3 regions of the Latilactobacillus fuchuensis genome follow, and region 1 is predicted to be linked to each of the others. Evidence: predicted binding sites of a transcription regulator. Region 1 holds the regulator's gene; each other region holds the start of a gene.
The links. The regulator NrdR, encoded in region 1, represses ribonucleotide reductase genes. The targets are predictions, from matches to a motif close to ACACNATATATNGTGT.
Positions count from the first base shown of each region.

Region 2: LFUMFP_RS08505 (vitamin B12-dependent ribonucleotide reductase) is a predicted target of NrdR. The motif match lies at 1,573-1,588, and genes of this name have one in related genera.
Region 3: LFUMFP_RS00685 (deoxynucleoside kinase) is a predicted target of NrdR. The motif match lies at 1,830-1,845, and genes of this name have one in related genera.

Region 1 covers NZ_LT984417.1:1,590,553-1,593,844, reverse strand. Annotated here, with positions in the region: gene polA (DNA polymerase I) at 1-15, shown strand, start outside; gene mutM (DNA-formamidopyrimidine glycosylase) at 27-863, shown strand; gene coaE (dephospho-CoA kinase) at 863-1,450, shown strand; gene nrdR (transcriptional regulator NrdR) at 1,601-2,074, shown strand; gene LFUMFP_RS07590 (replication initiation and membrane attachment family protein) at 2,090-3,292, shown strand, end outside.
Region 2 covers NZ_LT984417.1:1,777,610-1,780,901, forward strand. Annotated here, with positions in the region: gene LFUMFP_RS08505 (vitamin B12-dependent ribonucleotide reductase) at 1-1,546, opposite strand, end outside; gene LFUMFP_RS08510 (hypothetical protein) at 1,763-2,701, opposite strand; gene LFUMFP_RS08515 (helix-turn-helix transcriptional regulator) at 2,740-3,292, opposite strand, start outside.
Region 3 covers NZ_LT984417.1:139,204-142,495, forward strand. Annotated here, with positions in the region: gene LFUMFP_RS00680 (helix-turn-helix domain-containing protein) at 100-1,680, opposite strand; gene LFUMFP_RS00685 (deoxynucleoside kinase) at 1,892-2,539, shown strand; gene LFUMFP_RS00690 (SpaA isopeptide-forming pilin-related protein) at 3,099-3,292, opposite strand, start outside.

The DNA.
Region 1 (3,292 bases):
GATATTAAGAAATAAGGTGGAAAACAATGCCAGAATTACCAGAGGTTGAAAATGTTCGGCGTGGTTTAGCAGAATTAGTCATTGGTAAAACCGTCAAAGACATCCAAATTTTATGGTCTAAAATTGTCGTTAATCCTGATGAAGTCTTTTTAGACGGCTTAGTGGATCGGCAAATTATCGGTGTCGATCGGCGGGGCAAATATTTATTGATTCGATTTGATCACGATTTAACGGTCGTTAGCCATCTGCGGATGGAAGGTAAATACGAAGTGGATGATCAAAGTGCACCCGTCACCAAGCACACCCACGTGATTTTTGAGATGACTGATGGGACGCAATTACGTTATTTAGACACGCGTAAATTTGGCCGGATGCAGTTGATTGAAACCGGCCAAGAAATGACGGTTGCTGGGCTGAAAACCTTGGGACCCGAACCGACACCGGCGACGTTTGACGTGCACCAGTTTTATCAAGCGTTACAAAAACACCATAAAGCCATCAAACCGTTATTGTTGGATCAAAAAGTGGTGAGCGGCTTAGGTAATATTTATGTGGATGAAACATTGTGGTTGAGCCAGATTCATCCGGAAACACCGGCTGATTTATTAACGCAAGCGGAAGTTCAAAAACTCCACGATGACATCATTACTGAATTGCAATTAGCGATTAATAGTGGTGGCACAACCGTCAATACCTTTTTGAACGCGACCGGACATGCTGGTGCTTTCCAAGAGATGTTGCATGTTTATGGTAAAAAAGGGGAACCGTGCGAACGTTGTCAGACGCCGATTGAAAAAATAAAGGTCGCCCAACGTGGTACACACTTTTGTCCGCATTGTCAGATTAGAAAAGAGGCGCGTTAATGACCTATTTTTTAGGGTTAACGGGCGGAATTGCGACGGGCAAATCGGCAGCTTCTACCCTTTTTAAAACACTAGGGGTACCGGTGATTGATGCGGATCAAGTGGCCCATCAAGTGATGGCGGAAAATCAAACGGTTAAAGAACAAATTGCAGCCACTTTTGGGGATTCGTTAGTGATTGATGGTCAAGTTGATCGTCACAAATTAGGACAACTCGTTTTTGGACAACCGACAGCCTTAGCGCAGTTGAACGCGATTACCGCACCGGTTATTCGCCAGGCCTTGATTGCACAGATGGCCGCGATTAAGCAAGCCTCAGTTGTGGTGGTTGATATTCCGTTGTTGTATGAACAAGGTTACGCCGAATTATTCGATGGTGTAGCTGTGGTGGCCGTCTCACATGCGACGCAATTGGCACGGTTGATGGCCCGTAATCAGCTAACGGCTGAAGCGGCTGAATTACGAATCGCTAGTCAGTTGCCGTTGGCTGAAAAGCGAGCGCAGGCCGATTATATATTAGAGAATGAAGGGTCGTTAGCAACACTACAGGCGCAAATTGATAGTTTATTAACGAAAATCACTGATTAGTTAAAAAATCCCGACTAAATTAAACTTTGGTCGGGATTTTTGACGATTCAACATTTAGTGAATTTGCGTGTTCATGGTATAATAACCAAGATAAGATGGGTTTATACTAAACTAAAATAAAAGCTTAATTTAAGAATAGAAGGTGTCACTATGTTATGTCCGCATTGTCATCAAAATAGTTCACGGGTGATTGACAGTCGACCAACCGATGAGGGGCGTGTTATTCGTCGTCGCCGTGAATGTGAAAACTGTCGTTTCCGGTTTACAACGTTTGAACGCGTTGAACAAACACCATTATTGGTGATTAAGAAAAACGGGACGCGCGAAGAATTTAATCGCGATAAGTTATTACGCGGGTTGATTCGGGCGGCTGAAAAACGGCCGGTTACGATGGAACAAATGACGGAAATCGTCGACGATGTCGAAAATAAAATTCGAGCATTAGGTGAAAATGAAGTGTCGTCACAAGCCGTTGGGGAATACGTGATGGCACTATTGCCAGAAATTGATGAGATTGCCTATATTCGTTTTGCCAGTGTTTATCGACAATTCAAAGATATGAATGTCTTCATGAAAGAATTACAAGATATGATGAAAAAAGAAAAAGCAAAAGAATCAAAATAAGGGAAGGACGTTTTTATGGCTGATGCATTTGATTTTTTAAGTCCAAAAGACGGCTTTTTGGTGACGAAAGCAAACTACTTAACTGATTTCGACCAAACGGTGGTGACGTATTTGTATCAACCGTTGATGGGTGCCGTTGCCTATAGTCTTTATTTGTTATTGTGGAGTCAAGTGAAGGATGTTGCGAGCCAACATCAATTTCAAACCCACGCAACGCTATTGAATTTATTGAGTGTCGATTTACCAGCGTTCTATGACGGCCGCAGTAAATTAGAGGCATTAGGCTTAATCCGGACGTATCAAAAAAATGGTGAAGCAGGCCGCCAATTGGTTTATGAACTATACGCGCCAATGAAACCAGATGTTTTTTTTAAAGACGATCTATTGAGCGTTGTGTTGTATGAATCGGTTGGCGAGAAGCGGTTTATCGAATTGCGGGAGCGGTTTAAGCTCCAACCGGTACGTTCACAAGATTATAAAGAAGTCAGTAAGAACTTTTTAACCGTCTTCCACGTTCAAAATGACCATTTGCTAAATACACCAGATGGCGTGGCAGAAACGAAGAGCCTTTATCAGCAGAAATCGCCGAATAAACCTAGTTTTAGCGCGCTTGAGTTACAGACGTTTGATTGGGAACTGTTGCAAGATGTGTTAGGGCAACGGCAGATTTCACCCGACGAAGTGCTACGCAATGAACAACGGTTATTTAATTTACATTATTTCTACGGCTTAGACGAAATAACCCTCGCGAACTTAATGGGCACGACGATGGATGCCAGAGACAATACGTTGAATATGGAGGTGCTTGAACAAAATGTTCTGGGCAACTATACGCGCCGCCACGCCGCTCAAAATAAAGTAGCGACTGATTCTAAATATACCTTAAGTGAATTACAAAAGCAGGGGCAGCAGGCCAAGTTTAACGAACAAGAAATGCAGTGGTTAACAGACAGCCAACGCTATCTACCGGTCGATTATTTGAACGATTTAAAGCAGAAAAAACACGGCTACGTCGCTAAAAATGAAATTCGGGCGCTAAAAGATTTGCAAGGACGCTATATTTTTAGTAACGATGTGCTCAACATTTTAGTGGCGTACATTACTGAACGTTATGAAGGTTTGACGCAAGCCTTGTTGGATCGGATTGCTAATCAGTGGGCGCAAAAAGGGGTTCAAACACCGGTTGATGCCATTCAGCAGATTCGTCAGTTCCAAACC
Region 2 (3,292 bases), 190 kb from region 1:
CAATCACATTATCTTGGAACCGCACACTATTCTTCACGGTTTGCGCTAACTTCTCGAAATCAACCGTTTGGGTTTGCTTATTCACCATGTTGGCCAAATTGATTGACGCTAAATTACAGACCGAATAGGGGGTTAGCGGCTGTTCACCACACGGATTAGTCGCAACCACCTTTTGACCGTAAGCCGTCGCATTGGTCATGGCATTGGCATTGTCGATGAAGAAAATCCCAGGTTCTGCTGAATAAGTCGCACAAGTCGTGATCAAATCCCACAATTGGCGGGCTTTAATGGTTTGATAAATATGCACCGCGTGGCCTTGAGCCACCCATTCGCGCACATCGCCACAGTCTTGCCATTGCGTATCATAAACCTGCATTTCGGCTTGATCGTAATGGGCCACATCAGGGAAGCGTAATTGATAGTCGCCATCGCTAATCACCGCGTCCATGAATTCTTTAGTGATGCAGACCGAAATATTAGCGCCAGACAAAAAGTCCTTATCGCGCACGTCGTAAGTCCCATTTAAGGTTAACTTCTGTTGTAACCGTTGGATTTGTTCCGCCGGTAAATCAGTTTTCTTAGCCAATAGAAATTCAGTGTATTCTTTTTGAGCTGGATCAAGTGGCGTGAAAACTAATTTTTCATCAATCAATTGTTTGATAATCGGATTCGTGTTTTCCGCTTGAATTTTACGTAAAACATCTGGATTTTGCATCTTTGATAAAATAAATTCAAAAATATCGGGATGCCAATCCGCCATCATAATCATTTGCGCACCACGCCGACTGCCGCCTTGTTGGACCAATTGGGTTAGATTGGCTAAATCATTTAACCACGATACGGCGCCGGACGATTTACCGTTGACGCCCCGGACAATCGTATCCTTCGGCCGCAATGTTGATCCGTTCGTCCCGACTCCGCCACCGCGACTCATAATTTCCATGACTTCTTGTCGGTGTTTGGCTAAACCTTCGCGTGAATCCGCGATAAATGGCATCACATAACAATTAAAATAAGTCGCTTGCGACTGTGTGCCAGAACCGTATAACACTCGACCAGCCGGGATTAAATCTTGATTTAACAATAATTTGTAGAACGTTTGTTGCGTCTGCTCTTGGTGTTTTGTTTCTTGGCGTGCCATTTCGGTTGAAACCCGTTTGGCAATTTGTTCGTAGAATAATTCTAACGGTTTTTCAACCGCTAACCGTTCGCGCATCACTAACCCAGTCGCAGCTTCTTGAGAATCAGTTAAACTACTCCGATAATCTGGTGTGACCGCAATCGTCAATTGATCACCTTCGATAGCGGTCACAAACCCTAACCCCTTGGTTGGATAAGTCGGATCCGGATTCGTGGTCAGCACCACTAAATCACCGACCGTGATTGTTTCGCCACTAATATCTTTATAAGCATAGCGATCGAGCATAATCATCCGTGAAATCCCGTCGAACGTCATCTGCATGTCAGGCGTAATCGGAAAAATCACTGGAAATTGTTGAATATCTTGGTTCAATTTATCAATATTAACTGTTGCTTCAATTGTCATCGTTAGTAGCCTCCAAATAAAAAAAGACACAACATATTGTGTCTTTAATAAATTCTACTACCCTATACAGATATTTTCAACCAATTATCGCATAATTTTAGCGTTGACATTTCTCTTCAAAAATAAGACTACCACAAATCTTAACTGAGAAGCACAATCAGTTGGTAACAATTTAATCTGTTCAAACTAATCATCGATCGCGCTAACCATTAACGATTATTCTTTACTGACCTTTTTAGCTTTTTTAGGTGTTTTAATTTCTTTTTCAAAAATAAAACTATTCCCTTTCCGACTGACTTGGAGACCACTTTTCTGTCCAATCAAGTAATAACTTTTTGCAGCATTACGAATTAGCGCTTTACAATCGTGTTCTTCCCTTTGTTCTTTATATTTTTCACTGTCTACTTTGATATAGTGATTTTTTTGTGTATAAACAGCTTGATATAACTGTTTTTGAACCGGTGTAATTGGTAATGTTTTTTTAATCTCATCAGATTTCGCATCGTACAATTCAGTGATTGTTGTGACGGATTTCTTTTCCTGATCCAAATATTTTTCAATCAACTTAATAATTTCCTGATTAGGACCAACGTAATAAGCCAAAGATGAATATAGCTGGCTAAGCGTTTCGCCGTCGTGTACTAATTTTTCTTTAACGGCTAGCTGGGTTAAGTCCTTGGCAAAAACTAATAGGGATTTGGCTGCCATATTCTTAATCTTTTGAATATCACCCATTTCATTTTGTTGGACGGCATGTAAAACATTCTTAAGTTGCCGTTGAACAACCGCTGCATTATTTAACGTATCGCTGACAGAATTGGCTGTATTCCCCTTAGCTTCCCAATTAAACATCACGAAACTCGCGGCGCTCATGTTCCGCCATAACTCTTTTAAATCATTTCTAAATTCAGCTTCATAAGTGATAACTTCTTGTTGCATATATTGATAATCAGCAATCATTTCCTTTTTATCAGTCACGACACTTTCAGAAACCTTAAACCGAAAATTATCGTCCACTAAAATATCGAACTCATCTAACAAATTCAACATTTGCTTAACTGATTCCAAAGCCGTATTCTTTTTCACTTGATAATACCGAATACCTGCGATTAATAATGAAATAACAACCCCAATTGCTTGAATCCAATCTGCCATTTTAAAACACTCCTCTTTTATTTCTTCAATTGATAATCTTAATATTGTTCAAGTGTAGCCACTAAATTAGCGCGAAATTTTGGGACAAATGATGTTGGCGAAACCACCTCAATATTCGCACCTTGACCCAACAACCACAACATAGCGCCGTCTTCATAAGCTCGGGCTTCAATTAAGACCTCATTGTCCCCTGTTTGACGAATCATTTTTGATTCTGGAAACCGGTCCAAGGCAGTCTGAGGGTTAATCCGACATTTAAACCTAAAAGTCGTTAAATCACCCATCGCCAATAAATAGGTCTGTTTTCGATAATCTTGCAACGAATAATGATTCATCTTTCGATGACAATCACCTGCATGAACGGCCGTGATATCAACAATTCGATCCAAACGATACAGTAAATACTTGGTTTGATGCTCTCGACACATCGCCACATAAAAATAAGCATTATCGAAAAATAACGTTTCCGGTTGCGCAACGTGCTTTTTAACGGGATCCCCAATCTCGCCAGTCTGATAATCAAACGTCAGCCGTTGATGTTCAGCAATCGCCGTCAGAATTTGAGCCATTCGTTCTAAAATAACGGGATGA
Region 3 (3,292 bases), 1.5 Mb from region 1:
TGATGGCTTGCACCGACCGCCACTTCTCTGTAAATCCATATAGGCGCTTATTCGCGTGTTTAAATCTTGACCATAGCATAACCTATTTACGAATTAAATTCAATCACATTCTGTTGATTTTTGTAACCAAAGTTCACGTAGAATGCCATACATCCGACCATAATGGTCACTATCCGCATTCCGACGCCATTTAAACATCACCGCTTGTGGATTAACGTCGTCTGGCAATTCAATACTCGAGGTCGTAATAATCATATCGGCGTCTTTCAAATCCGCATCTTGCATACTGATATTGACGTAGCGAATCCCCTTTAAATCCGTTAATAGATCTAAATAACCCATGTAAGATTGTTCGGCCACTAAAACAACGTTGACTCGGTGTAATGGCGCTCGCTGTTGGATCAGCTGTATGAAAACATTGTAGTAACCATTAACGATTTCATCGTGCATGTCCTTTAAGAAATCGACATCACTATTCATGAATAAATGATCAACTGTATCTTCAACGTCCCGTTTCAAGAGTTGATCCTCTTTTAAATTCAAATTGGCATCTAATAAGAAACGGTTAACCCGAGATGTCACGTCTTTTTTATAAATATAAGTTGAAGCCGTCATCGCGATTAACGTCCGTTTCAAAATATCGACTTCTGCGTCATCTAATTTCAAGAAATAATGAACGTTTAACGGAATCCGGTCAACGAAATCCGAGACAAACTGATTAATTTCAGGCACATAACGCGTATGTTGTTCGCCATCAGCTAAGGCATACCGGTTATTGCTATGCAAAAAGATGGGGCTAAAATTAAACGTATAATACATGTTCAGTGATTCTAACATGGCCTCTTGATCCGTCATTTGCGCTAAAATACTGCGCATGCGGATTGCTTCGCGGGTAAATGGCCGCACCATAAATTCGTGAGTCATATTAGGCACTGGATACCGAATAATATCTTGCGCCGAGGTATCTTTAATAAACTTCTTTTGCATCACGCGATGATAAATCACGGCCATCGCATACCCGCCGATTTCACGAGTCAATATATTCGGTTGGGCTAATTGGAACCGTTCAACAGTCACATCAAACGCTTCCAAGGCATCATCACGATCGATTGCTTCAAACGGCCAAGAATGACCATCCGTTGCCATCCAGAAAAGCATAATCAAAATTAAGCGAATCGTACTTTCATCGCCTTCTAAACGGATTGGATCATAAAAAATCCGAACATCAAAAGAACGAATAAAATCCCGTAAACTCTTTAAATGTCGTAAAACCGTTGCTTTACTACTATTATGGTCCTCCCAGAACGTCTGGAAGCCCATTTCTTCACCAGTCAATAATATTTTTACGAAATCATAAACATCGGACTTGCTGACCAATGAAAAGTGATAAACATCGGACGGCACGCTAAATAGTAGCTGTGTTTCTTCCGTATCTTGACCCACAATCTTTTTCAAATCGTCGACAATACTCATATACATATTATATAAACTGCCATAATTGCGATTCAAAAGTGTCGCAACCTGTTTTAAATTAACGTCATCAACTAATGGATTATTATTTCTAGAGAGTTCAATCCGCTTTTTGACCGGTAGTTCATCGCGCTTTAAACTAGCTATATCAAGCAGCAAATCATATTTTTCGCAATCTGATTGTGTCAGATAAATATTAGTATTATCCACCCTTTATTAGTCCTCCCAAAGTGATTCATTATCATTAATTAATTTTAACACTATTTGAATCGTAAAAATAGCTAACTATAAATAAGTTAAACAAAGATTGCTTTTTAACCCGAAAATGCTAGAATATTCTAGTGAGCTTTGCTCAATTAACACTATATATTGTATAATAACCAATAGATTACCACAATTTGCAGTTAAAAGAGGGAGACTGATGACATTGCTCGTACTTGCTGGCACAATCGGTGCAGGAAAAACTAGCTTAACTAAATTTTTAGCCGATCATTTGGGCACCGAAGCCTTTTATGAATCCGTTGACGATAACGAGGTCCTACCATTATTTTATAAGGACCCTAAGAAATACGCGTTTTTACTTCAAATCTATTTCTTAAATAAACGTTTTGATAGTATCAAACAAGCTTACGCTGATGATAACAATATCTTAGACCGTTCAATTTTTGAAGATTCATTATTATTCCATTTGAATGCCGATTTAGGTCGCGCAACGGATACTGAAGTCCAAGTTTACGATTCATTATTGGATAACATGATGCAAGAATTACCTTACGCTGCCCATAAAAAGCGCCCCGACTTACTCGTTCACGTGCGGGTCAGCTTCGAAACCATGCTTTCACGGATTCAAAAACGGGGCCGTTCATACGAACAATTGGATTACGATCCAACCCTCTATGATTATTACAAGGAATTAAACAAACGTTACGACGCTTGGTATGACGACTACGATGAAAGCCCTAAGATGCAAATCGATGGCGACCAACTAGACTTCGTTGAAAACGAAACAGACCGTAAAAAAGTCATCAACATGATTGACGAACGATTAAAAACACTAGAGAGTGACTGAGCTGTTTAGCTTTTGAGTATAGCCTAAAATGGCGAATTATGACTGTCCTTTAGTCATGATTCGCCATTTGTAGCTAGACGGAAAAAGCTAGCTCAGGAACGCGTTTTAAAGAGTGTGAGTCCTCACAGGTAGCTTCTGAGCATTAGCCTAGTTCCGTGAATAAAGTCTGGTTTTTAGACTTTGTTTGCGAAACGTCGCTAAGCACAGGAAGCTGTGATGACGAACACGTTTAGAGAGTGACTAAGCTGTTTAGCTTTTGAGTATAGCCTAAAATGGCGAATTATGACTGTCCTTTAGTCATGGTTCGCCATTTGTAGCTAGACGGAAAAAGTTAGCTCAGGAACACGTTTTAAAGAGTGTGAATCCTCACAGGTAGCTTCTGAGCATTAGCCTAGTTCCGTGAATAAAGTCTGGTTTTTAGACTTTGTTTGCGAAACGTCGCTAAGTACAGGAACGCGTTTAGAGCGCTAACTCAGCCGTTTAACTTCTGAGTATCCAAAAAATAAGCACTTAATCCTCACCGTCTAGGAGGATTAAGTGCTTATTTCAATGCTTTTATTTAATCATTTTTCTTACGGCGATAATAATACACAGCGCCGCCAATGATGATTAACCCAAGTCCAATCCAAACAGTTGCCTTCATAAAGTCTTCACCTGTTTGTGGTAACAATCCTTTTTTGTTAGATTGTTTTGGCTGATTAGGTTTGTTAGGTTTAACCTTATGCGGTACCCGTTGATTGACGAAGCGACCAA